Regions from separate parts of the Bacillus sp. YH3-2-B2 genome, predicted to be linked through region 2. Evidence: riboswitches for the same ligand, from Rfam matches in the RefSeq annotation. Region 2 holds a riboswitch; each other region holds the start of a gene.
The links. A riboswitch is a leader RNA that binds a small molecule or an ion and turns the genes downstream of it on or off. The one in region 2 is predicted to bind S-adenosylmethionine.
Positions count from the first base shown of each region.

Region 1 (6,481 bases), on a different contig from region 2:
TTACGAAAGTGGAAAAAAGAGATTCAGTAGGCTCTCAATTTGTCGAGAAAAAAGCGTCTGACGGCGGCGTTATCGTAGCTGTTCAATACACGGTTAAAAATGTTTCAAACAAGCCGTTAAGCTCTTTCTCCATTCCAAGAGCGAAATTAGTAGATTCTAAAGGAACATCTTATGATTCAGATATTGATGCTTCTTCAAGCTATGCAACAGAAACAAAAGTAGACAACAGTAAAATTTTAAGTGACTTGAACCCGAACATTAAAGTGACTGACGTAAAAGCTTTTGAAGTTGATAAAGACGCATACTCTAAAGGCACTTGGAAATTAAAGTTCAGCAACGATGTTGAAGTGAAAATTAAATAATCATCATAACAAAAGAGACCTTCATCATTTGAAGGTCTCTTTCTTTTTACGCCTTTTGGTACCCGTTCACATTGGAGGACTGCCACTTCCAAGAGTCGGCGCACATTTCTTCAAGCCCGCGCTTTGCTTCCCAGCCTAATTCAGCCTTCGCTTTTGCCGGGTCTGCGAAGCATGCGGCGATGTCTCCCGGGCGCCGGTCTGCAAAACGGTACGGCACTTCTTTTCCCGATACTTTTTCAAACGCCTTGACCATCTCCAGAACGCTGTAGCCTCTTCCCGTGCCGAGATTATAGGCGTCGGCGCCCGTTGTGTTCAGCACCTTTTCGAGCGCTCTGACATGGCCCTCGGCAAGGTCAACGACATGGATGTAATCCCGCACGCCGGTGCCATCCTTTGTCGGATAATCATTGCCGAACACCTGCAATCGCTCAAGCTTGCCGACAGCGACTTGTGCGACGTACGGCATTAAATTATTCGGGATGCCGTTCGGGTCTTCTCCGATCCGGCCGCTCGGGTGCGCGCCGAACGGATTAAAGTAGCGGAGCAGCGCAATGCTCCATTCAGAGTCCGCATTATGCAGATCGCGTAAAATCTGTTCCAGCATCAGCTTTGTCTGCCCGTAAGGATTGGTGGCGCTTAAAGGAAAATCCTCAGTGATCGGCGTTGTTTCCGGAACGCCGTAAACCGTCGCTGAAGAACTGAAGACGATTTTTTTCACACCGTGTGCCTGCATGGCTTCACATAAAATAAACGTTCCCGTCAGATTATTATGATAATAACGGAGCGGAACAGCCACAGACTCACCGACGGCTTTTAATCCCGCAAAATGAATGACGGCTTCAATCTCATTTTCAGCAAACACCCGGTGAACGGCGTCACGGTCAAGGAGATCCGCTTCATAAAACACAAGCCCTTTTCCGGTAATGTCTTTCACACGCTCCAATGCTTCCGGTGAACTGTTTGACAGATTATCCAGAACCACGATGTCATAGCCGCCGTTTAACAGCTCGACACATGTGTGGCTGCCGATATAACCCGCTCCGCCTGTCACTAAAATCGCCATGAAGAAAGCCTCCCCTATTGAATGAATTGACCATATTATATCGGTTTTTTCTTCCTCAATCATCCATTTCCAAAAAGTTTAATCGTTTAGTCATCGTTTCTTCATAATTTATTTTCATTCGCGTAAAAAACAGAGCCCTCGATTCAAACGGGTTGTGAAATAGAAATCCCTCCCCCGCGCATGGTAAGATAAGACAAAGGAGATGACGGTATGAAAAATGAAATCATTGAACGCTTTACCTCTTACGTAAAAGTCGATACACAGTCTGACGAAAACAATGAAAACTGCCCTTCAACCCCCGGCCAGCTGACATTGGCCAACATGCTGGCAGATGAATTAAAGTCGATCGGCATGACAGAAATTACAGTCGATGACAACGGGTACGTCATGGCGACTCTGCCGGCGAATACGGATAAAGACGTGCCGACTGTCGGTTTTCTGGCTCACGTGGACACCGCGACCGATTTTACCGGAAAAAATGTGAATCCTCAGATTATTGAAAGCTACGACGGGCATGATATCGTTCTGAATGACAAACTCAATGTCGTCCTGTCGCCTGAGCAATTCCCGGAACTTTCCCGCTATAAAGGCCAGACGCTGATTACAACAGACGGCACGACGCTGCTCGGAGCCGACAACAAAGCGGGCATTGCCGAGATCATGACGGCAATGGCGTACTTGATCAAACATCCGGACATCAAGCACGGAACGATCCGAGTCGCGTTCACGCCTGATGAAGAAATCGGCAGAGGCCCTCACAAATTCGATGTCGGCCGCTTCAACGCCGCGTTCGCCTACACGATAGACGGAGGCCCCCTCGGCGAACTGCAATATGAAAGCTTTAACGCAGCCGCCGCAAAGCTTACTTGTTACGGAAAAAGCGTCCACCCGGGAACGGCGAAAAACAAAATGGTCAACGCTTCAAAAATCGCGATGGAATTTCATCACGCGCTGCCGAAAGAAGAAGCGCCGGAATATACGGAAGGGTATGAAGGCTTCTATCATTTACTTTCCATGGACGGAGACGTTTCTGAAGCCGCCCTGTCGTACATCATCAGAGACTTTGACAGAGACCGCTTTGCAGAACGAAAAGAATATATGCAGAAAACCGCCGATGCGCTAGCGGCCAAATACGGCAAGGAAAGCATCAAGCTTGAACTGCGTGATCAATATTACAACATGAGAGAAAAAATCGAACCGGTCAAAGAGATAGTCGATGTCGCGTATCAAGCCATGAAAAACCTCGACATCGAACCGATTATCGAACCGATCCGGGGCGGAACCGACGGCTCACAGCTCTCTTACATGGGACTGCCGACACCGAACATTTTCACGGGCGGCCAAAACTTCCACGGAAAATATGAATACATTTCCGTCGATCATATGGAAAAGGCGGTAAACGTCATTGTTGAAATCGCCAGGCTCTTTGAAGAGCGCGCTTAAAACCAAAGCCCCCTGCTTTGGTTTTTTTCTTTCACATGAAACCTTTCCTTCTTTCTTTCCGTATATAAGGTATGAAATGGAAAGAAGGAGTGAAGACTATGGCAAGAGGGACTGTAGCGAAAGAATTGAAAAAAACCTTAAAAGACCCGCGTGTTCTGGAGACGAAATCAAATCCTTTTAAAAAACTGCGGAAAATGTTCAAACGATTTTTTTAAGATAACATCTCGTTTTCGTTAAAAAAATAAAGAAAGCGCTGTCAACTCGCAGTCATCTGTTAGAAGCAGTTATTTTGCATATCATACGGTTTTTTAGGGTACTGAATAACACAAGGCAAACGAAAACACTGAAGTAGTTAATTAGACACTTACAAAAAATAGTGAAAAAGTTATATAAACGATCATCATTCATCATCCGATACAATCTATAGAACCACAACAAGAGAAAAATTTCTTCAACCCATAGTCATTTTTACGGAAAATGACGTTATTTTTTAAAAAAGTGACAATTGTTTGAATACTTTTCGTTTGTTTTTTCGTACAATAATAATACCAAAACTTTTTTTGGGAGGTATGTAAAATGATGCTACTTATTTTCGCTGCTTTGACAGGGTATCTTGTTTTCTCTTTCAGTAAGGACAACCGCCGGAAAACGCCAAAGACAAGCCCGCTGGTGACAGCTGCCGACACGAATAACATCATTGATTTAAATGCGATCCGTCAAAAACGCCGGATGCCGCTATCATAAAAACGACAGCTGCCGCAAAATCGGCAGCCTTTTTTTATGCACCCGGCCGATATGAAACCTTCCGCCTCCTTTTTTCGTACAACATAAAAAAGGAGTTTTTTTATGTACCATTTTTACATCAAAGAGCGAATGTTTACGATTAAGAATCGTTTTCAAGTGTTTCTTGAAAGCGGAAAAGAAGTCTACAATGTTGAAGGAAAGCTGTTTTCATTCGGTGATGAACTGAAGCTGACTGATTTGGACGGCCGCACGCTCGCCAGCGTCAATCAGAAACTGATGTCGCTCGTTCCCCGTTACGAGATTTCCGTCAGCGGCAAACCCGTCTGCCAAGTCATCAAGAAAGTCACGTTTTTCAAACCGAAATTTGAAATTTCCGGACTCGGCTGGGATCTTACCGGCGATGTGTGGGGCCGGAATTTTCAAGTGACAGACGGAAAATCAAACCGGATGACCGTCACCAAATCATGGATGAGCTGGGGCGATTCCTATCATTTGCAGATTGAAAAGGAAGAGGATATTGCTCTTTGTCTTGCGATCGCCATCGTGATAGATATGATTCTATTTGAGGGTGACAAATAAAAATATTTATCGAAATATATTGACAATATAAGATAATATACTAAGATTAAGAGTATTACAGTTTATTCTGAAAAATAGCATATTTCCTTATCAAGAGAGGTGGAGGGACTGGCCCTATGATACCCGGCAACCGCTGTTCAGCAGAATGGTGCTAAATCCTGAAGATAAGGTTGAGATTTGCGGACGCAAGCTCTTCCCTATCCGAGGGAAGAGTTTTTTTATATTTCATCAGGAAAGAAGGAATCATTCATGTCACAGCAAAACACAGAACAACCATTGCATACTCTTCTAAGAAAAAACCCGCCGTTTCGCGCGGATCAGGTCGGAAGCCTGCTGCGGCCGGCGGCTGTGAAGCAAGCCCGCCTGCAAAGAGCGGCAGGTGAGATTTCAGCAGAACAGCTGCGCGAAATCGAAAACAGAGAAATCATCCGCAGCGTGGAAAAGCAGAAAGAAACCGGCCTCAATGTCGTGACTGACGGCGAATTCCGCCGTGCCTGGTGGCATTTTGATTTTCTCGAAAATTTAGACGGGGTTGAGGCATTTACGCCTGAAAGCGGCATTCAGTTTCACAACGTACAGACGAAAGCGCGCGGCATTAAAGTAACGGGAGATATTGATTTTTCTCAGCATCCGATGCTCGAAGATTATAAATTCCTGCACAGCATTGCTGGCGATGCTGTTCCGAAAATGACCATCCCAAGTCCGAATATGCTGTTTTTCCGCGGAAAATTGGAAAAAGCGGCCTACCAGAATGATTACAAACAATTTCAGCACGATGTGTCAAAAGCGTATAAAAAAGCGATTCAGGCTTTCTATGACGCCGGGTGCCGCTACCTTCAGCTTGATGACACCGCATGGGCCGTTTTCTTATCTGAAGCGGGGCTTCGTCAGATTGAAGATTTCGGCACAACGCCGGATGAGCTGCGCAAGCTGTTTGCCGCTTCCATTAATGACGCGATCAAGGACCGCCCTGACGATCTGAAGGTTACGATGCATATCTGCCGCGGCAACTTCCAATCCACATGGACGGCTGAAGGCGGCTATGATGCAGCGGCTGAAACGATTTTTGACGGGCTTGACCTTGACGGATTGTTCCTGGAATATGATGATTCCCGCTCCGGCGGCTTTGAACCGCTCCGCTATGTCAAACGCTCTGATCTTCAGCTTGTGCTTGGATTGATTACATCAAAACATGGCGAACTTGAAGACAAGGACGCGATTAAACGCCGGATTGAAGAAGCTTCACAATATGTCAGCCTGGATCAGCTTTGCCTCAGCCCGCAATGCGGATTCGCCTCCACGGAGGAAGGAAACCTGATCACAGAAGAACAGCAATGGGCGAAACTGCGTCATGTCGTCAGCATTGCCGGTGAAGTCTGGAAATAAAAAAAGACACGCGATCAGCGTGTCTTTTCTGTTTACAGAGGACCGGTTCCGATTAAAATATCGATATCTATCGTAATATCCGCCGCTTTTCGGCTGATAAACCGCCGGATGCTTTCATCAGTACATTTCCATGTTAAGGGCGTCATTTTCACAAGCCGCTCGAGGTCAGGCTGCGATAAGGTCTTCGTGTAACACAGCCGTTTGCGCTCAAAGGTTTGAAAGCCCGCTTGGAATCGTCCGGCCGCAGAATCGGCGGTGTCATTCCGCCGAGGACTGTCTCCGAAGAAGAATTCCCTTACTTCCTTCAAATAATCACGCCGCGGCACCGCTTTAATGACTGTGCCGCCCTTTCGTAAAAGCCTGCTGCATTCCTTGTAATTCCAAGGTGATAAAACAGACATCACGACATCAAAACAGCTGTCGGCAAACGGCGCATCCGCCACATCAGCGACGGCAAAAACCAAATGATCCCCGAAGGCCTTTGCGGCATGCAGCACACCTTCTTTCGAGAGATCAATGCCGATTCCCGTCACGGAAAAAGCGGGCTGAAGCCATTTGCATACGGCGGCTAAATGAGTACCTTCTCCGCATCCCGCATCCAATATCGCCGCCGTAGTTTGCGGAGATTGAATGCGGCTGATGATGGCGGCGATCTCCTTTTGAACCGGGACAAAAAATTCCCGGCTGTCAAAAAGAGCGCGTCTCGCTTCGAACAGCCGCCTGTCATAGCGGGTTTTGACCGATTTATTGAGGAAATTCACATATCCTTGCTTTGATATATCAAATGTATGCCCGTGTCCGCACATTAAGCTTTTGTATTGTGAAACCGCCATGGCCGAACTGCATAGCGGACACCTGAATACGGACTGGCATGATTGCAGTAATTCCGCGCGTTTTCTTTTTA
Region 1 is NZ_JBSJQE010000002.1:217,273-223,753, reverse strand. It holds gene ACWJJX_RS06030 (DUF4352 domain-containing protein) at 1-362, shown strand, start outside; gene galE (UDP-glucose 4-epimerase GalE) at 409-1,425, opposite strand; gene pepT (peptidase T) at 1,636-2,868, shown strand; gene ACWJJX_RS06015 (hypothetical protein) at 3,445-3,612, shown strand; gene ACWJJX_RS06010 (LURP-one-related/scramblase family protein) at 3,715-4,191, shown strand; SAM riboswitch class I at 4,276-4,362, shown strand; gene ACWJJX_RS06005 (5-methyltetrahydropteroyltriglutamate--homocysteine S-methyltransferase) at 4,441-5,577, shown strand; gene ACWJJX_RS06000 (methyltransferase domain-containing protein) at 5,610-6,481, opposite strand, start outside.
Region 1: linked by a shared signal. The riboswitch ahead of ACWJJX_RS06005 (5-methyltetrahydropteroyltriglutamate--homocysteine S-methyltransferase) and the one ahead of ACWJJX_RS03415 (phosphoadenylyl-sulfate reductase) in region 2 are both predicted to bind S-adenosylmethionine.

Region 2 (12,434 bases):
ATCAAAAGGCGGCAGTCACGATATGAAAAAAGCGCATTTGACTGTTCAATCCAACTTAGAAATTGCCGACCGGATTTATAAGATGGTGCTGAAAGGAGAGCTTGTCCGGCACCTTACCGAGCCGGGTCAATTTCTTCATCTGAAGGTGAGTGACGCGGTCACGCCGCTATTAAGAAGACCGCTCAGCATTGCGGACGTCAATTTCGCCGCGGATGAAGTATCCGTTATCTACAGAGCTGACGGTGAGGGAACGCGTCTTTTGTCCGGGAAAAAAGCGGGCGGCAGGATAGACGTTCTCGGCCCTCTCGGCAACGGATTTCCCGTCCGGCGGATTGAACCCGGCAAAACCGCGCTGTTAGTCGGAGGCGGAGTGGGGGTTCCGCCTTTGCAGGAACTGTCAAAGCGCCTGACGGAAAAAGGCGTAAACGTCATTCATGTGCTTGGATTTCAATCAGCAAAGGATGTTTTTTACGAACAGGAATGCCGTGCGTACGGAGACACTTATGTGGCGACGGCTGACGGAACATATGGAGAGAAAGGGTTTGTCACCGATATCATCCGTGAAAAGCAGCTCGAATTCGATGTCCTGCTAAGCTGCGGACCGACACCGATGCTGAAAGCTCTGAAGCAGCAGTACGGCCATAAAGAGGTTTACCTTTCGATGGAAGAGCGGATGGGCTGCGGCATCGGGGCCTGCTTCGCCTGCGTGTGCCGCACGGGTGAAAGCGATACATCCTATGTAAAGGTCTGCCTGGACGGGCCGGTATTTAAAGCTGAGGAGGTGGCGCTGTAATGTTAGAGGTGAATCTGCCGGGTCTCCAATTGAAAAACCCGATCATCCCCGCTTCCGGATGTTTCGGTTTCGGGAAAGAATATGCCGGATTTTACGATTTATCATGCCTCGGAGGCATTATGATTAAAGCAACGACGAACGAAGCCCGCTTCGGAAATCCGACACCGAGAGTGGCGGAGACAAGCGCGGGAATGCTGAATGCCATCGGACTGCAAAATCCCGGCCTTGAGCATGTGCTCAATCATGAGCTGCCTTGGCTCGAACAATTTGACACGCCGATTATCGCAAATGTCGCCGGTTCTCAGGTGGACGACTATAAAGAAGTGGCCGAGCACATCAGCCAAGCGCCGAATGTGCATGCGCTTGAGCTTAACATTTCATGTCCGAATGTCAAAACGGGGGGGATTGCTTTTGGTACTGATCCCGTCATGGCGGCCGAACTGACAAAAGCGGTGAAAGAAGTTTCCGCAGTGCCTGTGTATGTGAAGCTTTCGCCTAATGTCGCAAACATAACCGAAATTGCCAAAGCGATTGAAGCGGCCGGTGCTGACGGTCTGACGATGATTAATACACTCATCGGGATGAGGCTCGATCTCAAGACCGGACGGCCGATTTTAGCAAATAAAACGGGCGGACTGTCAGGCCCGGCGATCAAACCGGTCGCCATCCGGATGGTATACGAAGTCAGCCAGGCCGTTCAAATTCCGATTATCGGGATGGGCGGCGTTCAGACTGCAGAGGATGCATTAGAATTTCTTCTTGCGGGAGCGAGTGCGGTTGCCGTCGGCACGGCGAACTTCGTCAATCCGTTCGTCTGCCCGGAAATCATAGAACAGCTCCCCCGTGTGCTGCGCCAACACGGCTTTCAATCTGTAAGTGAATGCATCGGAAGGAGCTGGAAACATGAAAAACAACCTGCCCATCATCGCGCTTGATTTTGCATCAGGGGAAGAGACTTTAACGTTTTTAGACTTGTTTGAAAAGGAAAGGCTTTTTGTCAAAACGGGGATGGAACTTTTTTATCAGGAAGGCCCCGCCATCATTCACCAATTAAAAGAACGGAACTGTGATATATTTTTAGATTTAAAGCTTCATGATATCCCGACTACGGTCAATAAAGCGATGAGGCGGCTTGCCGGTCTCGGCGTTGATCTCGTCAATGTGCATGCGGCAGGGGGCGCACGCATGATGCGCGCGGCCCTAGAGGGGCTTGAAGAAGGCACGCCGGCAGGCAGAAAACGCCCGTCTTTAATCGCGGTGACTCAGCTGACCAGCACTTCAGAGCAGGTGGCGAAGGAAGAGCTTCTGCTGCAAAAGCCGCTGTTAGAAACGGTTGTGCACTACGGCAAAATGGCGGAAGAGTGCGGGCTGGACGGAGTGGTATGTTCGGTCCATGAAACAAAAGCCATTTATGAAGCGGTCCGGCCTTCATTTCTGACAGTCACGCCGGGCATCCGCACGGCCAGTGACGCAGCTGACGATCAAGTCCGGACGGCGACTCCGTCATTTGCGAAAGAAAACGGTTCGTCAGCCATCGTCGTGGGCCGCTCAATTACAAAAGCGGAAAACCCCGTTAAAGCATATGAAGCAATTAAACTGGAATGGGAGGGCGTTCGCCGATGAAACAGGCTATCGCAAAACATCTATTACACATTGAAGCTGTCTTTTTACGTCCGAATGAGCCGTTTACGTGGGCGAGCGGCATTTTATCACCGATCTATTGTGACAACCGTCTGACATTGTCGTATCCAAAAGTGAGAAATGATGTGGCGGACGGGCTCGGCAAACTGCTGAAGGAGCATTTCCCCGAGGCGGAGATGATCGCGGGCACTGCAACGGCGGGCATTCCGCATGCTGCGCTTCTCGCAGACCGTACAGGCGCGCCGATGTGCTACGTCAGAAGCAAACCGAAAGCGCACGGCAAAGGAAATCAAATAGAAGGCGCCATTAAGAAAGGACAAAAAACAGTCGTGATTGAAGACTTGATTTCTACCGGAGGCAGCGTGCTTGAAGCTGCGGCGGCCCTTCAAAGAGAGGGCGCGGAAGTCCTCGGCGTCATTTCCATTTTTACATACGGACTGCCGAAAGCAAAAGAAGCCTTTAAAAAAGCGGGTCTTCCTTATTACTCGTTAACCGATTATGACACGCTGATTGAAGTCGCGCTTGAAAACGGAACGATTCATTCAGCTGACATTGAAAAACTGAAATCATGGAAACTGAATCCCGAGTCAAAAGATTGGTTTAAAAAATAATGACAATAAAAACAGGCCTCAGGGCCTGTTTTATTATTCCTATCAAAAAACTCGGGTTGACTTCTGTTAGAATTGTGCTAAAATTTAGTACAAATCTAAAAAGCTTATCAAGAGCGGCTGAGGGACTGGACCGATGACGCCCGGCAACCTGCGTGTATTGCAAGGTGCCGCATCCAGAAAAATGCACAGCATTTTGAAGATAAGGGCTATACCGGGTCACTGTCTTTCATTCCGCTGGATTGAAAGTTTTTTATATAAAAAAAGATTGAGGGATAAGACAACCGGCAGAGAACAACAGCTGTTTGATTGTCTCCGGGAGGAGGAAAGAAAAAATGCTAACGTATGACACATGGGAAGAGCCGGCGATTACATTTCCGGAAGACGATTCCTATAAAGGCGCGCTGTCCGTTTTAAAATGGGCATACGGCCACTACGGAGACCAGCTTGTTTACGCGTGCAGCTTCGGGATTGAGGGCATCGTCCTGATCGATTTAATTTCTAAAGTAAAGAAAGACGCGGAAATCGTGTTTCTCGATACGGGTCTTCACTTTAAAGAAACATATGAAACGATCGAAAAAGTGAAAGAACGTTACCCGGGGCTGAACATTATCCTGAAAAAGCCCAGCCTTACTCTCGAGGAACAGGCCGAGGCTCACGGAGATAAACTGTGGGAAAGAGAACCGAACCAGTGCTGCTACATCAGAAAAATTCTGCCGTTAAGAGAAGCACTCGCAGGGCATCCGGCATGGCTGTCCGGCCTTCGCCGAGATCAAGGGCCGAGCCGGGCGAATACGAATTTCCTGAATAAAGACGACAAGTTTCAATCGATTAAAGTATGCCCGCTGATCCATTGGACATGGAAAGACATCTGGAGATATACTTCCAAGCATGAGCTGGATTACAATATCCTCCATGATCAGGGGTATCCGAGCATCGGCTGTGAACCGTGCACTTCACCTGCGTTTACCGCGGAAGATTTGCGGAGCGGCAGATGGAACGGCATGGCGAAAACAGAATGCGGACTGCATGAATAAAGGAGCTGCCCGATGGAATTAGCCGCTATTTTATTCTGCCTGTTTTTTGCCATGAATATCGGAGCCAGCGGAGCCGCGGCATCAATGGGAGTCGCTTACGGGTCCGGCGCCGTTAAAAAGAAAACGTATGCGCTGATCATCTGCGCGGCCGGAGTCCTGTCAGGGGCGGTTATCGGCGGCGGTGAAGTCGTTAAGACGATCAGCGGCGGAATCATTCCCGAAAAAACCATTACGCTCACCATTGTCTGCATTATAATCGGAGCGGCGGCGCTATCGTTATTCACGGCGAATGTGCTCGGCATTCCGCTGTCGACGAGTGAGGTCACTGTCGGGGCGATTGTCGGTGTCGGCGTCGCGTACAAAGTATTGTTTTTACAGCATCTTTTGGTCATCGTGATTTTTTGGGTGCTCGTACCGTTCGTCGCGTTCTGTTTCACCTTTCTCGTATCGAAGGTATTCAGTTCTCTGAATATTCGAGTCATTTCGAAACGGAAACAGAAGATTTTAGGGATTGTGCTGCTTTTTGCGGGGTTTTGGGAAGCTTTTTCAGCCGGAATGAACAATGTCGCAAATGCGGTGGGCCCTTTGGTGGCTGCGGGCGTACTCAGCGTGTCAAAAGGAACGCTGTACGGAGGCATCTTTGTCGCTCTCGGCGCTCTGCTTTTAGGACGTAAAGTGCTTGAAACCAACGGGAAAAAGATTACGAGATTTTCAGCCGGAGAAGGCATACTGCTTTCAGGAACCGGCGCGGGGCTTGTCATTATCAGTTCCGTCTTCGGTCTGCCGGTCCCATTGGCGCAAGTCACATCATCATCAATTATCGGTATCGGAATGGCCAAAAACGGGCCGAACGTTTTTCATAAAGAAGTCGTGAAAACGATGCTCAAAGTTTGGGTCGTTTCGCCGTTTTTGTCACTGTCGATTTCGTATCTGCTTGTCTCCCTGCTGTTAAAAGGAGATTACTATTCCATCTTTATGATGGCCAGCGTGCTTTTGGCAGCTGGCGGAGCCGCCAGTCTGATGAAAGCCATCCGAAAAGAGAAACGCTCTGTCCATGAACAAGGCGGGGGCATTTAACTATTAATCTGAGTTTATTTATCTGTTAACTGGGAGGAATCATGTATTATGAGTTTAGCACCGCACGGAGGAACATTAATTAATCGGGTGAATGAGCAGTATGATCTTACACCCGTCCACAAAGAAATTGAGCTTGATTTGATTTCGTTCGCTGATTTAGAGCTGATCGGAATCGGGGGGTACAGCCCGATTGAAGGATTTTTCACAGAAAAAGATTACGTGTCAGTCGTTGAAAATATGCGTCTGGCATCAGGGGTTGTCTGGTCCCTGCCGATCACGCTTCCGGTCGATTCAGAAAAAGCGGCTGAGCTTGCCGTCGGCGACACGGTGAAACTGACTTACGGCGGAGAAACATACGGTGTCGTCGACATCGAAGATATTTATACGCCGGATAAACAAAAAGAAGCCGTTCACGTATATAAAACCAATGATGCCGCGCATCCGGGCGTGAAAAAATTATTTTCACGCGGCGATACGTATGTCGGCGGGCCGATCACATTAATTAAAAAAGCGTCAAAGCAGTTTCCTGAGTTTACATTTGAACCTGCCGATACAAGACGAAGCTTCGAAGAAAAGGGCTGGAAAACCATCGTCGGTTTCCAAACGAGAAATCCGGTCCACCGCGCCCACGAATATATCCAAAAAACCGCGCTTGAGACGGTTGACTGCCTGTTTTTGAACCCGCTCGTCGGTGAAACAAAATCAGATGACATTCCGGCGGATGTCAGAATGGAAAGCTACCAAGTGCTTCTCGATCATTATTATCCGAAAGACCGCGTTTTCCTCGGCGTGTTTTTGGCGGCTATGCGGTATGCGGGGCCGAGAGAAGCCATTTTCCACGCGCTTGTCCGCAAAAACTACGGCTGCACGCATTTTATTGTCGGCCGCGATCATGCCGGCGTCGGTGATTACTACGGCACATATGAAGCGCAAGAGCTGTTTGATCAATTTACAGCGGATGAACTCGGGATTACACCGATGAAATTCGAGCACAGCTTCTTCTGCCAGAAATGCGGCAACATGGGAACGGCCAAAACATGCCCTCATGACAGAGAAGACCACGTCATTCTGTCAGGAACAAAGGTCAGAGAAATGCTGCGAAGCGGCGTCATGCCGCCGGCGGAATTCAGCCGTCCTGAAGTTGTCGAGGTGTTGATTAAAGGGCTGAAAACGAAAGAAGAAGCAGGCGTTTCTTAAGGAGGAAAATAGAGTGACAAATCGTGATATCGTATGGCATGAAGCCTCAATAACGAAAGAAGAATACCAGCAGAAAAACAAGCATAAAAGCTCTATCCTCTGGTTGACGGGCTTAAGCGGTTCAGGGAAATCCACAATTGCAAACGCCGCAGCGCGCGAGTTGTTTGAACAGGGCTATCAAGTCATTGTGCTTGATGGTGATAACATCCGCCACGGCTTAAACAAGGACTTAGGTTTTTCCGATGATGACCGCAAGGAAAATATACGCCGCATCGGGGAAGTGGCGAAGCTTTTCGTTCAGCAGGGAACCATCGTCATCACGGCTTTTATTTCTCCGTTCCGTGAGGACAGAGATCAGGTGAGAGAGCTTGTGGCAGAGGGCGAATTTAATGAAATCTACGTGAAATGCGACCTCGATATATGTGAAAAGCGCGATCCGAAAGGTTTATATAAAAAAGCAAGAAATGGTGAAATTCCGTTCTTTACGGGGATCGACTCACCGTATGAAGAGCCGAAAGCGCCTGAGCTCGTACTTGATTCAGGCAAATTTGAACGTGAAGAATGCACCGGAAGACTGGTTGACTTTGTGAAAAACAGCTTAGCATAATAGGTCCAAAAAGGCCGCGCAATCAGCCGGATATCCCCCGCAATGGCGGGATATGGTAAAATAGCTGAAGTGCGGCCTCGCGGCTGTTCTGGGAAGATTTCAAAACGGATCGGGGAGACATGTTATGGGGAAAGTATTTATCGTTGGAGCCGGTCCGGGAGATCCGGACTTATTAACGGTGAAGGCAATGAAAGCCATACAGAAAGCGGACGTTATATTATATGACAGATTGGTAAGCAAAGAGATTTTACAGTACGCCGGAGAAGAAGCGGATCTGATTTACTGCGGCAAGCTCCCGGATTTTCACATTATGAAACAGGATACGATCAACCGTTTCCTTGTGAAGTATGCGAAAAAGGGGAAAACTGTTGTAAGGCTCAAGGGGGGCGACCCGTTTGTTTTCGGCCGCGGAGGCGAAGAAGCGGAGGCTCTCGCACAAAACGCCATTCCGTTTGAGATCGTTCCCGGCATTACATCAGGAATCGCGGCTGCTGCTTATGCCGGCATTCCGGTGACGCACAGAGAGGCGAGCTCCAATGTTGCATTCGTTACGGGGCATTATAAACAAGAAGACGACTTTGAAGAAAAATGGAAAGCGCTGGCGACGGGCATTGATACGCTGGTGATTTATATGGGAATTAAAAATATCCGGCAGATTGAAAGAATGCTGCTGGAAAACGGCAGAGACGGCGGCACTCCGGCAGCCTTTATTCATTGGGGAACGACGGACAGGCAAAAAACAGTCGTCTGCACCGTCGGCACGCTTTCAGATACAGTGATAAAAGAAGAAATCAAAAACCCGAGCTTAATTGTTATCGGTGATGTCGTCAATTATCACTGCAAACTGGACTGGTATGCATCTGAACAGAAAAATCCGGATTTGAGCGAGGCGTTGTAAATGAAGCAGGCGATTTTATATATCGGGCACGGTAGCAGGCTGAAAAAAGCGCAGACAGAGTCGGCGGTGTTTTTAAAAGGGTGTATGCCGCACGCTGACGCTCCCATTCAGGAAATCTGTTTTTTAGAACTGCAGGAACCGTCTATTGAAGCGGGATTTGAAGCTTGTGTCAGACAAGGCGCCACTCATATTGCGGCCGTGCCTTTGCTGCTGTTGACCGCTGCCCACGCAAAACATGACATTCCGGCTGAAATCGCCCGTGCGGCGGCCCTGCATCCCGATATAAAAGTGACATATGGTGTTCCGATCGGAGTGGACGATGAAGTCGTAAAAGCCGTGCATCATCGCATTGAAGGTACCGGAGTGCCCATTGAGCAGGCGAAAGTGGTGCTGATCGGAAGAGGAAGCACAGATCCGGCCGTTAAAAACGCAGTCAGTGAGATTGCCGGAAAACTTGAGGCGATTACACCTGTTAAAGAAGTCATCCCTTGTTTTTTAACAGCATGTGACCCGCACTATAAAGAAGTGTTTGCCGGCCTTGAAGAGGATGACGGAGCACCCGTTTTTATCGTTCCATATCTTCTGTTTACCGGGCTTTTAATGACTGAGATTGAACGGGAAGTTCAAAAGCTTCAAACGATCAATCAAAATGTTCATCTCGCATCATACTTAGGTTTTCACCCGCATATTAAGCAGGTGTTTTTGAACCGTGTGACAGAAGCTGTCCGAAACCCCGGCGGTCAGTTTGATTTTAAGGGGGGACAGTATGCTGCCTCTGCACATTAATTTAAGCGGAAAAAGAATTATCATCGCGGGCGGAGGCAATGTTGCCTTAAGAAGGCTCAAAACAGTGCTTCCGGAAGGCGCGGATATTACTGTAATCAGTCCCGATGCCCTGCCTGAAATTAAACAGCTGGCAGATGAAGGACGTATCCGCTGGGTTTCCCGTAAAATTGAAATGAAGGATCTCGCGCCCGCTTTTTTCATCATTGCCGCGACAAATGACCGCAGCGTGAATCGGGAGATAGCCGCGGGCGCTTCTGAAACGCAGCTGGTCAATTGTGTAAGCGAGGCTGAACGGGGCAGCGTGTATATGCCGAAGATCATCCGCAAAGGGCGCATTCAAGTATCCGTATCAACAAGCGGCGCAAGCCCGGCACATACGAAAAGACTGGCTGAGGACATAAAGCCTCTCATTACTGCTGATTTGGCTGAAGAAGTGGATCAATTATTTGAGAAAAGAAGAAGATCATAAAAAATCACCTTGTCTGTCATCAGGCAGGGTGTTTTTTATACTGTCCTGACAGTCCGCCGAATGTGAAAAATTCAAAACGAAAGCGGTCAGGATTGCGAAGTGATGCGGAATATGTATGTGATCCCGATGCCCCCTGAATTCCGCCCGCATACAAAGGAAAGGTCAGAGACCCGCCCGGATGTGCTCAGGTTCGGCGAGGGAAGGTGAAAGTATCCGCCGCCAAATCAGGTGTGACTGTTTTAATCACAGACGGCCCGGCGGATCAGGCAGACATGACGGGAAACTGATCAGATATTGTAAAGATGATTCTGACGGCTGGGAGAGTTTCGTCTCCGTTTATACGTAATAAAAAACACCTCCAAGCTGAGCGCGGGTTTCAGCTTGGAGGTGCGTTTATTTTTTCAGCCGTATGACAAGGTCGGCATCAGGTGTGACAAATACGGTATGCTGGCTGTCATAGGTGACAAATCCGGGCTTTGCGCCGTTTGGCTTTTTCACGTGTCTGATTTTTGTATAATCAACCGGAACGGAGCCGGAATCTTTCGCTTTGGAAAAATAAGCGGCGATCGCAGCGGCCTCCAGTATGGATTGTTCATCCGGATCGCTGCTTTTAATCACAACGTGGGAACCCGGAATGTCTTTCGTGTGGAACCATAAATCATCCCTTGCGGCAGCTTTTGTCGTTAAGTACTCATTTTGTTTATTGTTTTTGCCGACAAGAATCGTCAATCCCCGTGAAGATTCATATTGCTCCAAAACAGGAACGTGCTGCTTCTGTTTTTTCTGTCCTCTCTGCTGTTTCGGCCGCAGATATTTGCCTTCCACAAGCTCTTCCCTTATTTCGTGAATATCCTTTGTGGAGGCGGAGGAGAGCTGCTGGATCAGCTGATCGAAATAAGCGATTTCCTCCTCGGCCAGACGGATCTGTTCTTTTACCACCTCGACGGAATTCTTCGCCTTTTGATACTTTGTAAAATACATCTGCGCGTTTTCTGACGGTGTTTTGTTCGGATTTAAAGGGATGGTCACCGTCTTACTTTCTTCATCATAATAATTGATGACTTCCGCTTCTTTGTCACCTTTTTTCAGCATATACAAATTCGCCGTCAGCAGTTCGCCGTATAGCTGGAATTCCTTCGCATTCTCTGAGTAGTCGAGCGTCTTTTCCAGCTTTTTTATCTTATTGGCGTTCTTTTTCCGTTCATTTGCGACAAACCGCTCGAGATCCTGCGCCTGCTGTTTGACGCGGTCGCGTTCCGCTTTGCCGAAATAAAACCGGTCCAACAGCTCACTCAGTGAGTGAAAGGTGCGCTCCTCTCCGTTTACATGTGTGAGAGACAGGAGATAAAAGTATTCCTTTCCGCCGGCTGTCGTAATGTTCGGTGTAAACCTGCAATCTTTCACGGCATGGAACATTTCAAGCAGCGTCTTCGGCAGCGTTATTTTGTTAGCGAGACCCGCTCTGTGAACGGCTTCTTTTGCAAACAGCGGAGAAACACCGGAGAAATGTCTGACGATCTGCTGGTCAAGCCGTCCTTCCTGAAAACTGAGATAACGCAAAACGTCCTCTTCATCCGCGGCAAGCGGCGAAATTTTTTCCTGAGCGGGAGGAAGCTTGTAATCATATCCCGGCAGAACGGTCCGGTAGCTGTTCATCGACGGAGATAAATGTTTCAGCCCGTCGATGATGGCTCCTTCTCCGTCAGTCAGAATAATATTGCTGTGCCGTCCCATAATTTCAACATACAGCGTTCTTACGGTTTCGTCGCCGATTTCATTTCTGCTTTTTATGCGGAATATCATAATCCGGTCTAATCCGGCCTGCTCTATTTTCTCAATAAATCCGCCTTCTATATGCTTTCTGAGCAGCATACAAAACATCGGCGGCTCGCTCGGATTTTCATAGGCCTGGTTTGTCATGTGCACCCGTGAATAGCTCGGGTGCGCCGACAATAATAATTTGTGGTTTTTTCCGTTGGCGCGGATATGGAATATCACATCGTGCTTAAAAGGCTGATGGACTCTCGTGATCCGGCCTCCGGCAATCCGGCTGTTTAATTCATGTGTCATTCCGTATGTAAACATGCCATCAAAAGACATATAAAACACCCTTTCCTTCTTCCTGCATTCGATAATTATAGCATGAAAAGGGGCGAGTCAGAATAAGCTTGTTTACAGAGTGACATCTCTAAAGCGAGGCAGGGGAGTGGACGAGAAGAATGAAGTTTCATGAAATGGGACAAACCGATTTGCTGAAAGCAACAAATACGTCCATTAAACAGGGGTTGACCGAAAAAGAGGTGAAAAAACGCCTTGAAAAGCACGGACCGAACGAGCTTCAGGAGGGCAAGAGGACACCGGCGATCGTCGTGTTTTTCGCCCAATTTAAAGATTTTATGGTGCTCGTGCTGCTGGCGGCGACCTTAATATCCGGGTTTTTAGGCGAATATGTAGATGCCGTAGCGATTATGGCGATTGTATTTGTCAATGGGGTTCTCGGTTTTTTTCAAGAGCGGCGTGCGGAAAAGTCTTTACATGCATTAAAAGAGCTGTCAACGCCGTATGTGTCAGCGTTGCGGGACGGGAGCTGGAAGAAAATTCAGTCCAAGGAGCTCGTTCCCGGCGATATCATGAAATTTTCAAGCGGCGACCGGATTGGCGCGGATGTGCGGATCGTTGAAGCGAAAAGCCTTGAAATTGAGGAATCGGCGCTGACCGGGGAATCAATTCCGGTGGTTAAACAAGCTGATAAACTGAGAAAGCCGGATGTTTCGTTAGGCGACATCAGCAATATGGCGTTTATGGGTACGATCGTAACGCGCGGCAGCGGTGTCGGCGTTGTCGTCGGTACAGGAATGAATACGGCAATGGGGAAAATCGCCGATATGCTGGAATCCGCCGGCAGCCTTTCAACACCGCTGCAGCGAAGACTTGAAGAGCTCGGCAAAATTTTAATTATCGTCGCGCTCCTTTTAACGGTATTGGTCGTTGCAGTCGGCGTCTTACAGGGACATGATCTTTACAGCATGTTTTTGGCCGGGGTGTCATTGGCCGTCGCCGCGATTCCGGAAGGGCTTCCCGCCATTGTTACGGTGGCATTATCAATCGGCGTCCAGCGCATGATCAAACAAAAATCAATTGTCAGAAAGCTCCCGGCGGTTGAAACATTGGGCTGCGCCTCTGTCATTTGTTCTGATAAAACCGGCACGCTGACACAAAACAAAATGACCGTCACCCATATGTGGTCAGGCGGCAAAATTTATAAAGTGTCAGGCATCGGCTATGAGCCGGAGGGCGTTTTCACCCGAGATGAGCGGGAAA
Region 2 is NZ_JBSJQE010000001.1:677,051-689,484, forward strand. It holds gene carB (carbamoyl-phosphate synthase (glutamine-hydrolyzing) large subunit) at 1-26, shown strand, start outside; gene ACWJJX_RS03395 (dihydroorotate dehydrogenase electron transfer subunit) at 23-793, shown strand; gene ACWJJX_RS03400 (dihydroorotate dehydrogenase) at 793-1,728, shown strand; gene pyrF (orotidine-5'-phosphate decarboxylase) at 1,697-2,416, shown strand; gene pyrE (orotate phosphoribosyltransferase) at 2,413-3,045, shown strand; SAM riboswitch class I at 3,147-3,251, shown strand; gene ACWJJX_RS03415 (phosphoadenylyl-sulfate reductase) at 3,378-4,079, shown strand; gene ACWJJX_RS03420 (inorganic phosphate transporter) at 4,092-5,156, shown strand; gene sat (sulfate adenylyltransferase) at 5,205-6,353, shown strand; gene cysC (adenylyl-sulfate kinase) at 6,367-6,960, shown strand; gene cobA (uroporphyrinogen-III C-methyltransferase) at 7,085-7,858, shown strand; gene ACWJJX_RS03440 (sirohydrochlorin chelatase) at 7,859-8,644, shown strand; gene ACWJJX_RS03445 (precorrin-2 dehydrogenase/sirohydrochlorin ferrochelatase family protein) at 8,625-9,113, shown strand; gene ACWJJX_RS03450 (Rqc2 family fibronectin-binding protein) at 9,507-11,213, opposite strand; gene ACWJJX_RS03455 (calcium-translocating P-type ATPase, SERCA-type) at 11,333-12,434, shown strand, end outside.

Region 3 (12,434 bases), on a different contig from region 2:
TACATGAGAGTGAATTGTTTGATTCCCTGTTTGATACTGGTTTGAGGGTTTTTAATCTCATTTCGCTTTAAACCCAGAGATTCTGAAGACTGCATGGGATCATTTCCTCTTCCTTTTGACTCCTGATATATCATGCCGAGTACAAGCGATGTATATTTGGTGAGTCCTTTTTCATCCAGCTCGTCTTCAACAAGCGGTTTGTAATCTGTCAGCCGTTCAAGCACGATCGGTTTGACATCAAACGGAAGACTTTTGAGCCATTCATTATTTGAAAATAACAGAATGAGGAAGAAGGAAACCATGACAAAAACACATATCATCATAAGACCCGCGGCAGCGAAACAGCCTTTTTTCTTTTTCTCCACTGTGTTTCACCCTCAATTTCAGGAGCATTATGACTTTTTCATTATGACACAGATGAATGCGCGAAACCAAGCGGAAACCCGTATTTGAAACATAAATTTAAAATAACGGTTCTTTTGTCAGGCGCAGGATGTACCTGCATCAATTGACATTTGGTATAATTGGGCTACTTGAGAAAAGAAGGGTGAGGTATATGACTGAATTTCACGAATCCGGAAACACGAATGACCCCGCTGTCGATTTAGATGAGGAAACTTTATTTTTGGTTGCCCAGACTTTTAAGGCGCTGTCTGATCCGACCAGAATCAGAATTCTCCATTTGCTGTCACAGGGTGAACACGCGGTAAATGATATCGCAGAAAAGCTGAATTTGCTGCAGTCTACCGTTTCTCATCAGCTGCGTTTTCTTAAAAATCTGCGCCTCGTCAAATCACGCAGAGAAGGAACATCCATCTATTATTCACCTGAGGATGAACATGTGTTAGATGTGCTTCAGCAAATGATTCACCATACGCGGCACGATTAAAAAACATCCCTGCTTTTTAGACAGGGATGTCAGCCGTACTGACTGTTATTGGTTTGGTCTCTGCTCGTTTTTAAAACATAAAAAGAGAAGCCGCTGTAATAAACTGCGATGAAATAAAAGATACTGATGGTCAGCGGATCAGCCCCGACCGTTTGGCTGTATGCCTCCGGATGGGTAAAGTCCGCTGTGACCCGGTATATTTCAATAACGCGATAAACAAATCTCGATAGGAATAACGTTAATAGAATAAGTTCAATCCACAGGTGAGTGCGAAAATACATTTTTCCGCGGCGTTCTTCAAAAGAAATGTTCCGTTTGGCAAACAGGACCAGAAGCCAGCCGCAAAAAGTGCCGAATATAAGATACCCGTATAAAGCCGGGTGTGTGATGCTGAAAAACGCCAGAGCGGCGGCCAGCAATGAAAATAAAATCATTCTTGTGTAAAGCCAGCGGGGTTTCAAAGGCTGAAAGCCGACGGACCGTTTCACCTTTTTATACAGAAAAAAGGCAATCATTAAGACAGGGCAGATGCTTTGAAGTGTGATATGCATGATGTGGAACTCCCCCTCCGTTGAGTAGTGTATGCTTATCCGGCTGGTTTTAGTAGTCTGATTTATTCGCAGGCTGAAAGCATCTTTTATCACAGTATGCGCGTTTCTTTTTTTGGCATGAGAGAAGCGCCCGCGCCTTTTTCAGGATTTAGACAGAAAACGCTTGATAAACTAACGGCATTAGTTATAATAAAACTAATGATATTAGTTTTAGGGGGATGTTGATGAGAATCTTACAATACGGAAGGGTTTGGCAGCTGACTTTTTTTCCAGCGCTTTTCCCGGTGAATTGTTATTTGGTCGAAGAAGAAGAAGGAGTAACCCTGATTGACACCGGACTGCCTAACAGTCATAAAGGAATCAAACAAGCATTGCGGCAGCTTGGGAAGCCGCTGAATGACATATTACTCACCCACGCGCACGGGGATCACATCGGTTCGCTTGACTCATTAGCTGCGGAATTTCCGGATGCTTCCGTCTGTATTTCTGAGCGGGATTCTTTCTTGCTGAAAGGTGACACTTCTTTATTTGAGCATGAAGCACAAACGCCGATAAAGGGGGGAGTGCCGAAAAATGTTCAGACCGAACCTGATCGCCTGCTGAAAGGCGGCGAGCGGATCGGATCTTTACTTGTCATTCCCGCTCCCGGTCATACGCCGGGAAGCCTCGCTTTTAAAGATATGAGAAATGATATGCTGATCGTCGGAGATGCCTTTCAAGTACGGGGCGGCCTTGCTGTTTCAGGGAAGCTGAAATGGAAATTTCCGTTTCCGGCTTTTGCTACGTGGAATAAAGAAGAAGCTGTAAAAACAGCAAGAACGCTTATCGCTCATCAACCAAGCAGTCTGGCCGCCGGACATGGAAATGTTCTCTGCAATCCCGTTGAAATGATGGCTGAGGCTGCTGAGGAAGCTGAACGAAGCCTGCCGGGAGGCCGATCATAATGTCACCGAGAGTCGGAATGAGCCTTGACATGATATTGAGAGCCGCAGCAGGTATCGCTGACGAAAAAGGGCTGAACGAAGTGACGCTTGCGGCCGTTGCAAAGTCCTTAAACGTAAAACCGCCTTCCCTTTACAATTTTGTCAATGGCCTTCAAGGAATTAAAACAGAGCTGGCTGTCTCCGGTTTAACTATGTTATATGAAAAAATGGCGGCCTCTGCAGAAGGACTGACGGGTGAAACGGCTTTGCTCGCTCTTGCCGATGCCTATATCAATTTCGCCGAAGCCAATCCCGGATTATATGACGCAACATTTCAAAAGATAAAAGACGGCCGGATTGAGAATCTGTCAAGCCTGCTTGTAGAGCTTGTTGTCAGGCAGCTGACAGCTAACGGTTATGCACAGTCTGACACTGCGATTCATGCTGCGAGAGGACTGAGGAGTCTTCTTCACGGATTTGCCGTGTTGAGAAAACAGAGTGCATTTGAATTAACCGAATCAATTAAAGAAAGCCGGAAGTTTGCAGTTGTTGCTTTCCTAAGAGGTTTACAGATGAGGGGACAATAATATTATTATGTAAACTAAATAAAAAAACGCATCATGTAAAAGGAGGGACAAATGGATTCATTACAACATATCATCTGTGAGCGGCGCACCTATTCGCATATTTTTGATTCTCATGCACACACATACTGCCAAATGCTCTTTCCGCTCGAAGGACAGCTGGACTTGGAGACAGAAAGACGTGAAATCAGATTAAAACCTGATCAAATGCTGTATATTCCGCCCGGGCATGAACATCGGTTCCGTTCTTTGGAGCGAAATGAATGTCTTGTTCTCGACATACCGGCATATTTTTTCAAAGGTTCATTTGACCCCGGCGTACTGAATAAGCTTGATCCTTTTTGGACATCGATTCGGTTTCTGCTGACAGAAGAGACAAAGCAGCAGTCGGCTCATTCATTGAGTCTGCTTGCAGAATATATTGCTGAAAAGATACAAGAAAACCGTACGAATGATTCAATTGCGTATATCCGCCGAAATCTCTCAAAGACTTTTTCAATTAAAGAGCTTGCCGCAATGGAACATTACCACCCGGCGTATTATTCCGACTGGTTTAAAAAGCAGACGGGGAAAAGCCCGCAAGCTTATATTGCTGAGCTCCGTATGAAGAAAGCGGAACAAATGCTTATTGAAACAAAATGCCGGCTGACAGACATCAGTCAGGAGGTCGGCTTTCAAAATTTGTCTTCCTTTACCAGATGGTTTGTCAGACATAAGGGAATAACGCCGCGCGTCTTCCGAAACACCTTTCAATCTGATAAATAATCCTGAAAATCGGTTAAATAAACTGCGTCTTTTTTTGATATCATGATTGTAAAAAAGGAGTTTTTGATATGGCAGTCATCGAAGATTTTATCAAGCTCGATCTCAGAATAGGAACGGTCGTAAAAGCGGAAGTATTCCCGGAAGCAAAGGTGCCGGCTATTAAGATGACAATAGATTTCGGCGAAGAGATCGGCATGAAACAATCAAGCGCCCAGATTACAAAACGGTACGAACCGGATGATCTGACGGGCAGGCAGGTTACCGCGATTGTCAACTTTCCGCCGCGGCGGATCGCCGGATTTAAGTCAGAAGTTCTCGTTCTCGGCGGCATCCCGGAAAAAGGAGACGTTGTCCTGCTTACGCCAGAGCAGACAGTACCGAACGGAACGAAAATCGGATAATAAAAAAAGACGTTTGCAGAAGCAAACGTCTTTTGCGTATTGAGGCGATACACCACACGCCACATTCGTGTGTGCCGCAAGGGCATGTGCATCGGCTTACACAATTCAGCTCATCGCTATATGAATATAGCATGCCGGGTGTGGAAATGCAAGAGATTTTTTAATATATGTTATATCTGGCTTTGTTTTGCCGATCCCCGATTCCTTCGTGTAAGGTTTCGTTTGAAATTTTATGATCTTGAATAAAGCAGTTCGAGAAATGCAAGAGGGAATTTGAGCAAATTGTGACCTGAAGTGTGACCTGGAATTAAAATCCGGGTCTTTTTGTGTAAAAAATGCATGCGAAGAGACCATATAGGCATTAAATGTTATTACTGATGTCTTCATTTATCTTTTTGCTAAGTTTCTGAACCTTCTCTTTAACATTTGAAACAGCTCTTTTTTGAATTTCATCAAAGTTCTCCTGAATATAGTCCATGACACTTCTTATTAGAACTTCACTTTCAAAATTGAATATCTCATTTATTTCTGACTGTTCTTCATCTGTCAGGTGATGGTATTGAAGTTGTTTAGCATTTACTTCAGCAGCTGCATCAATCCTAACTTAGTTGTTCTGGCTGTACAATTTCATATTCACCTTCTGCATACTCTTGCTCCGCATAATGGCCTCCCCATTGACAGAGCTCCTGCAAGATAGGTTTAAGAGATTCTCCAAGTTCAGTGGATGAATATTCAACCTTCGGCGGTACTTGATTATACATCTTTCTGCTCACAAGTCCACTGGCTTCAAGCTCTCTAAGTGTTTGAATCAGCATTTTCTGAGTTATATTTGGGATAATGCGTTTTAATTCACTCGTTCTCTTTGGTCCATTCATTAAAAAGTATAATACAAGACCTTTCCATTTTCCGCCAATAACTTCCTTTGTCACTTCAAACCCACAGCTAAATTTTTTCATGTCTAAAGCTCTCCATTCCACATTTATTACTTTTTAGTTACTATATCACAAAAAAGTGGGTACTTCCGATAATGTGCTTACTGAAGGATACTATATCTTGTAAGTTGTTCTTCAAGTACTTAAAGGTACTAGACATAAAATAAAATTAATTCTAAAGGAGTGTTAAGTATGGGTAAATTTGAAGGTAAAATAGCGCTTGTAACGGGTGGAACAAGTGGGATTGGTCTTGCTGCAGCACAAAAATTTGTAAACGAAGGTGCATATGTTTATATCACGGGACGTAGACAAAACGAACTTGATAAAGCTGTTAACCAAATTGGCAAGAACGTAACCGGTGTTCAAGGTGATATTTCTAAGCTTGAAGACTTAGACAAACTATATGACATGATAAAGCAGGAAAAAGGTAAGTTGGACATTCTTTTTGCTAATGCGGGCACCGGCAGCTTCCTTCCATTAGGTGAAATTACTGAAGAGCAGGTTGATAGAACGTTCGGCATTAACGTTAAAGGAACCATCTTTACTGTTCAAAAAGCGTTATCACTATTCCCGGACAAAGTAGGTTCTATTATTGTAACGGGCTCTACTGCTGGATCAATTGGCAACCCAGCGTTTAGTGTATATGGAGCATCTAAAGCAGGATTAAGAGCACTAGTTCGCAACTGGATTCTTGACCTAAAAGATACTGAAATCCGTGTAAATGTGGTTAGTCCAGGAGCTATTCTTACACCTGCCTACGATGAGCTTTTTGGTGATGCACTTGAAGAAGTAATGGAAAATAGCAGAAATACTGTTCCAGCTGGAAAAGTTGGGACACCTGAAGAAGTAGCAAACGCTGTATCTTTCCTTGCTTCAGACGAAAGCAGTTACTTGACGGGTGTTGAATTGTTCGTAGATGGCGGGCTAGCACAGGTATAATTTCACTGCGCAGAGATTACAAATCGTCCCCAAAAAAGGTTAATGGGGATTTACTTGAAGAAGCCGTATAAAAAAGTCGTTTTCCTTAAAGGACAGGAAATTCGACTTTTTTATGTTTGAATTTGATTAACGTTGTAAATTCGCATTTTCCTGGGGCTGCCACTAAATGACCTGTAAAAAAGATTACTTTGTGAATAAATGTACTTAAAGTAACGGGAAGGAGAATGTCCAGTTGTTATTTGGAGTGAATTCGGTGGCTATAAAGAACTTAATTCTGCCTTATAAAGTTCTTTTATGAAAGACTTCATGAGATGAAAGAAAATCGGGAAGAAGATGAGGACTGGGACGATTAATAAAAGAAAGCTCTCTTTTAGAGAGCTTTTTTCAGGTTTTTAATTTTTTAACAGGCTTTATAATGAGCAAACAGGCATTACTCAAAATACTCGCCGCGCCTATCCAAAGCAGCCATTGTGTTGCGGTCAGCCATGAGGCAGTTAGGATAAAGAGTCCAATGGCAATTGATATATAATTGCCGGCTCGGTCCAGTTTACGGTTGCTATGAATTTTATATTTAGCATGAGAAATAAATTGATCAATTTTATCTTTCAGCTCATAGCATTTTTCCTTCATCTTATCCTCTGTTTCTTTTACTTTTCGATAAAGCATATTATTCATCGTCTGCACTCCCATATCTCCGTTTTGAAAATTCAGCCATGATTTTTTCTTCATAGTCATCTGAGATGAATCGTGCCTGGCCTTCAACTTTCAAATGTGCTTTTTCTTCAAAACCATCCTGTTCTTCACCATCAAAACGATAAAGTTTTTGCAATAGCCTCCAGAATGTTTCAACTTCTTCAGTTGTGAACTCATGAAACATATCCGCTAAAAAATAGGTGGATCTTTCTGAACAGGAAATTAACGCTTTTTTTCCTTCAGGGGTAATCTCAATATTGATTGCACGTTTATCCAGTTTGCTTGGCACCGTGTGAACATATCCTTTTTTCGCGAGGCTTGAAATTAATTTGTTAGCGGTTTGTTTTGTTGTGCCCAGCTTTTTAGCGATATTCATAAGTGTGGTATCTTCCGTCGGTAAATGGGCAATAGCAATAAGAGTCATGTGCTGTCGGGAAGTCAACATTTCTAAGTATTCGTCCCCCCGAGTCTGCACCTTATTGACAACCGAAAATAATGATGCGTAACTTTGTTGCATAAAATGCAGTTCCTTCATTAGTAATTTAATATCCATAAATTATCTCCCAACTAAATTGTCACCATGTTGACAATTACAATATACATCACAAAGGGAAATAAGTCAACATGGTGACTAATAGGGACGGGTACGGCTGTTTTCAAAAATGTCACAGGCAGTCGGAGTGTTTACAAAAGGGGAAATAAGTATAATAAATGCGAAAAGGGCATTAATCCAAAGTGAGAAGGTGTTTGACATGCAGAAAGTGAACTGGTCAGAACGGTATGAATGGTTCAATAAACAAGATGAAAAAGACGGGCGTTTAATGGCGCTCCTTCGTCATGAGCTTACATATGAGGAAGTCATACGGTTATATAAGAAAGGGTTTTATTTGAAATCTAAAGAAGGGGATGTTTCGTTACGTAAGAACGATATCTGTCGTATGTTTGGGGTTGAAGAGAGGCAGGGCGGCAAATCTTAAATGAACGGGAAGAGAAAAAACTCTTCCCGCTTTTCATAGCAGCTGTTATTCTTTTTCCAGCATGGAAGTCAGCCATTCTCTTAATGCCGTCTTCTGCACATACCGCTTTCCGTTTCTCGTGATATGCGGAATGTCAGAGGTGTCAGGCACGATTTGTTTCGCTTCTTCCTTGGTTACTCCTAAATAATAACCAATATAATAGTGTAAATCTTTTTCTTTAATGAGAATGTGGTCAGTGTGTTCATGAGGATCAGGTGATTTAAAGTTTTTCAATCCGTCTCCTATGAAATATCCGGCTAAAGCGATTCCGATGCCGGTAATGATATCCATACAGCAAACCTCCAATAAACGTAATCATTTTTTATACGGTGAAGCCGGCCGAAGGATTCAGCCTTCAGCAAAACCGCCGGGCGTTTATTGCGGACGGTTTTGATTGCTGAGCTTTTCCACCTGCACCTTTCCGGAGAAGAAAACAGCGCCTCCGCCCATATCCGCCAGCCGATCGGGCGTGAGCGAATTGACGAGCTGTTTTTTATCATCCATATCGGCCCAAAGACCTTGGCTCACCGCAACGCCGGGAAGCACCTGTTCGCCGACCGAAACTGTCAATTCGCACTCTCCGCGGTGATTCCAAACTCTAACGGTTTCCCCGTCTTCTATGTTCCGGAGTACAGCATCCTCTGTATGAATAAAAAGCTTTGGCGCTTTTTCTAATTTTACGTGTTTTTTATTATTTGAAAATGTTGAATTTAAAAAATTATGATTCGGTCCCGGGACAAATAAAAGCGGAAAATCGTCATCGCTCTCAAGAGGGATGTGTGTCGGCAGCGCCGGATAACCGTCCTGTTTCATCTTTTCCGAATATAATTCAATTCTTCCGCTAGGTGTCTTGAGCTTTCCCGGAAAAAGCGGTTTTTTCCGTTTGGCTTTCATGAAGGAATGGCGTGAGAGCGCTTCGTAATCAATATCCTCGATATACGGATTGTCGGGAAAGTCCAGCGCCTGTCTGATCAATTCTTCATCGGAATCCTGAAGCTCCTGCTCGGTAAATCCCATTGCTCCGGCAAGCAAACGGAACACTTCCGTATTCGATTTGCTGTCCCCGTAGGGTTCGATCACCGGTTTTTGCAGCTGAATAAAATGATGCCAGTAAGACGTGTAAAAATCCGTGTTTTCAAAAGCGGATGAAGCAGGGAGCACGATATCCGCATATTTGGCGGTTTCCGTTAAAAACAGATCGTGAACGACTGTAAATAAATCCTCCCGCAGCAGGCCTTTTCTGACTTTATTCGCTTCCGGCGCAACCACTGCGGGATTCGTACCGTAAATAAACAGGGAGCGCACGGGCGGTTTTGTTTCTAAAAGAACGCTTCCGAGCCTGTTCATATTAAATGATCGCGGCTTCCGGCCGTAAAGCAGATCAGGCCGCTGGAGCGCTTGTCTGTTATAGTTTAATACCGCGCTGTTGTGCTTGATTGCGCCTCCTCCGGTGTTGAGCCACTGTCCTGTAACAGCCGGAAGGCAGGCGACGGTGCGGACGATCATTCCGCCATTGTCATGGTGCTGAATGCCGTTTCCAATCCTGATAAGGGAAGGGGAGGTTTCCCCGTACATTCTCGCAAGGCGTCTGATATCGTCGGCTTTAATGCCTGTAATAGAAGAAACCGTTTCCGGATCATAGTGTTTAACATGCGCTTTTAATTCTTCACTGCCTTCGGTGTATTCTGTGAGAAATGCTTCATCGTGAAGGTTTTCGTCGAATAAGACATGCATGATACCGAGGGCGAGTGCGGCATCTGTGCCGGGACGAATGGGAATAAACCAATCGGCAAGCCGGCCGGTTTGGTTCTTATGTACATCGATAACGACAATTTTAGCCCCTTTTTTCCGGGCTTTTTGAGCAATCATGATTTGGTGCATATTCGTGCTGACGGCATTGATCCCCCAAAAAATAAAGAGCTTTGCATGTATGGTCTCCTCCGGATCAGTACCCGCTCCTTCACCCATTGTATAGTTATAGCCTTCAGATCCGGCTTTGCTGCAGATCGTCCGTTCGAGATGACTCGCTCCGAGACGATGGAAAAAACGGCGGTCCATTCCCTCTGCCGCCAGTTTTCCCATATTGCCGTAAAAGCTGTACGGAAGAATGCTTTCCGCTCCTTCTTCGGCAATAAGCTCTTTCCAGCGCGAACTGATCGTATTGATTGCTTCCTCCCAGGAAATAGGCGCAAACGCGGCTTCACCTTTTTTACCGATCCGTTTTACCGGAACGGTTACGCGCTTCTCATCATAAATACGCTCAGCCATGTGTCTGACTTTGTTGCAAATATTCCCTGATGTGACCGGGTGATCGGGGTCTCCCTGAATGTTAACGATTTTTCCGTCTTTTTTTGTCACAAGCAAGCCGCATTGATCGGGACAGTCTAGTGAGCACACCGACTTAAAGACCCCGTTCGGCTGTGTTGCAGCAGAATTCATAGCCCATTTCTCCTCTTTGTTTATATTGTAAGCATTATAACATTTCAAAATCGAACGTCAATTCAGAAAAAAGTGTTGACATTACGGAAAGACTTTTCTATGATGAGTTTATTCTTTTAAACAGCCTGACAATTTCATCATTTTATTTTCTATCCAGAGAGGTGGAGGGACTGGCCCTATGAAACCTCGGCAACATTTATTGTGCCAATTCCAGCAAGCGTATGCTTGAAAGATAGGAAAGAATGGTCTATACATATTTGTGCGCTTCAAGCGGATAAAGACGGTATATGAATCTCTTTCCTTCTTTGAGGAAAGAGATTTTTTTATGAAAAAATTTATGTGAAAAGGATGTTTTGCATCATGACGGTTTTAATTACCGCGCCATATCACGACGAGGGGCTGAAGGAGCTGACTGAGCTGTTCGGCCGGACTGTGCACCGGCCGTGGAAGAAGCACGGCCGGGCCTATCGGGAAGATGAATTAATCCGAATGATTCAAGAGACAAACGCGTCGGGGCTTATTACCGAACTTGATGAGGTGTCTGAGCGTGTTATTGACATATTGCCGGATTCCGCTTTTATCGGTGTCTGCAGAGGGATGCCGTCTAATGTGGATATTGCGGCGGCGACTAAAAGAAAAATCCCCGTTTTCTTTACACCGGCCCGCAATGCCCAGGCCGTTGCTGAAATGTTTATCGGAAATGTGATTTCATTTTTGCGTCATACGTATTCTTCCCATCAGTGGCTGAAGGACGGAAAGTGGAATGGTGATTATTTGCAGGCTTACGTCAAATTCAGAGGAAATGAGCTGACGGGGAAATCAGTCGGCCTTATCGGTTTCGGAGCTGTCGGACAGAGAATCGCCCGGCTATTGGCCGCTTTTGATTGCAAGGTGCTTTACTATGATCCATTTGTCCGTCATGAAAACCGGGAGTATGAAAAAACGACGATTGAACGGGTATTTTCTGAAAGTGATATTGTTTCCGTTCACTTGCCGCGCACAGAAGAAACCATCGGCCTTATCGGCGCCCGGCACTTTCAATTGATGAAACAGGAAGCTGTTTTTGTCAATACGTCAAGAGCGGCGGTTACAGACAGGGAAGAGCTGCTGCGGGTGCTGAAAGAACGGCGGATTAAGGGAGCGATCCTTGACGTGTTTTATCATGAACCGCCTGAATCTTCTGATTATAATTTGATCTCTTTGCCGAATGTGTTCGCGACTCCCCATTTAGCGGGCGCAACATTTGAAGTGGAAGATCATCATGTGAAGATTTTAAATGAAGCGCTTTTCAAATGGAAACAAGATCAAACCTGCACAATACGTGAACTTTATAACAAAAGAGAACTTGAAACGGAAGGAGGAGGCTGTAATGGCTGAACAAAAAGGCTACCTTGTATTTGACATCGGGACTGGGAATGCGCGAGTCGCGGTCGTTACTGCCGGCGGCGAAGTGACCGCGCTTGAAAGGGAAGACATCGAATATGTGACGGATCCGCTTTATCCGGACGGACGATATTTCTCACCGGAAGGGTTATGGACGCAAATCAGCGCTATGGCAAGAAAGGCTATTGCCAAGAGCCCTCATATTACATTAATCGGAATCACCTCAACAAGCCAGAGGCAGGGAATCGTTTTGATCAATAAAGATAAAAAGGCATTTCTCGGTCTGCCCAACATTGATAACAGAGGGCGTGAATGGGAAGGCGGGATTGAGGCAGAAGACGAAGTGCATCAGCAAACCGGACGTCTTCCGAGCGCTTTATTTTCCGCCATGAAACTTGTCGGATTAAAAGCCAGACAGCCGTCTTTATGGAAAGAAGTGAAGTGCATCACAAGCATCAGTGACTGGGTGACATTTGAGCTGAGCGGAATTTTAAGCTATGAACCGTCACAGGCTGCTGAAACACTGCTGTTTGACGTAAGGAAAAAGGCGTGGTCAGAGAAATTATGCAACATCTTCGGTGTGCCTTCTGCCATTCTTCCTTCACTCGTCCGATCTGGGACGGTTGTCGGAATGTTAACGTTTAAGAAAGCGGCGGTGCTCGGTCTTTCTGAAAGAGTGCCTGTGATTGCAGGCGGGGGAGACACACAGCTTGCCATCAAAAGTGCAGATGCAAAGCCGGGAGATATCGTCATCGTATCCGGCACAACGACGCCGATTACAAAGATAACAGCGGAGACCGGAACCGAAAGTTTAGAGAATGCATGGCTGAATTGCCATACAGAAGAAGGTCAATGGCTTCTTGAAACGAATCCGGGTGTAACAGGACTCAATTATCAAAAATTAAAATCCATTTTTTAT
Region 3 is NZ_JBSJQE010000003.1:30,598-43,031, reverse strand. It holds gene ACWJJX_RS10250 (lysozyme family protein) at 1-365, opposite strand, end outside; gene czrA (Zn(II)-responsive metalloregulatory transcriptional repressor CzrA) at 557-889, shown strand; gene ACWJJX_RS10240 (kinase) at 919-1,440, opposite strand; gene ACWJJX_RS10235 (MBL fold metallo-hydrolase) at 1,665-2,384, shown strand; gene ACWJJX_RS10230 (TetR/AcrR family transcriptional regulator) at 2,384-2,950, shown strand; gene ACWJJX_RS10225 (AraC family transcriptional regulator) at 3,002-3,712, shown strand; gene csaA (chaperone CsaA) at 3,781-4,113, shown strand; gene ACWJJX_RS10215 (winged helix-turn-helix transcriptional regulator) at 4,713-5,069, opposite strand; gene ACWJJX_RS10210 (SDR family NAD(P)-dependent oxidoreductase) at 5,238-5,984, shown strand; gene ACWJJX_RS10205 (hypothetical protein) at 6,369-6,659, opposite strand; gene ACWJJX_RS10200 (MarR family winged helix-turn-helix transcriptional regulator) at 6,652-7,230, opposite strand; gene ACWJJX_RS10195 (hypothetical protein) at 7,430-7,654, shown strand; gene ACWJJX_RS10190 (hypothetical protein) at 7,700-7,984, opposite strand; gene ACWJJX_RS10185 (molybdopterin oxidoreductase family protein) at 8,069-10,132, opposite strand; SAM riboswitch class I at 10,279-10,371, shown strand; gene ACWJJX_RS10180 (2-hydroxyacid dehydrogenase) at 10,493-11,509, shown strand; gene ACWJJX_RS10175 (FGGY-family carbohydrate kinase) at 11,502-12,434, shown strand, end outside.
Region 3: linked by a shared signal. The riboswitch ahead of ACWJJX_RS10180 (2-hydroxyacid dehydrogenase) and the one ahead of ACWJJX_RS03415 (phosphoadenylyl-sulfate reductase) in region 2 are both predicted to bind S-adenosylmethionine.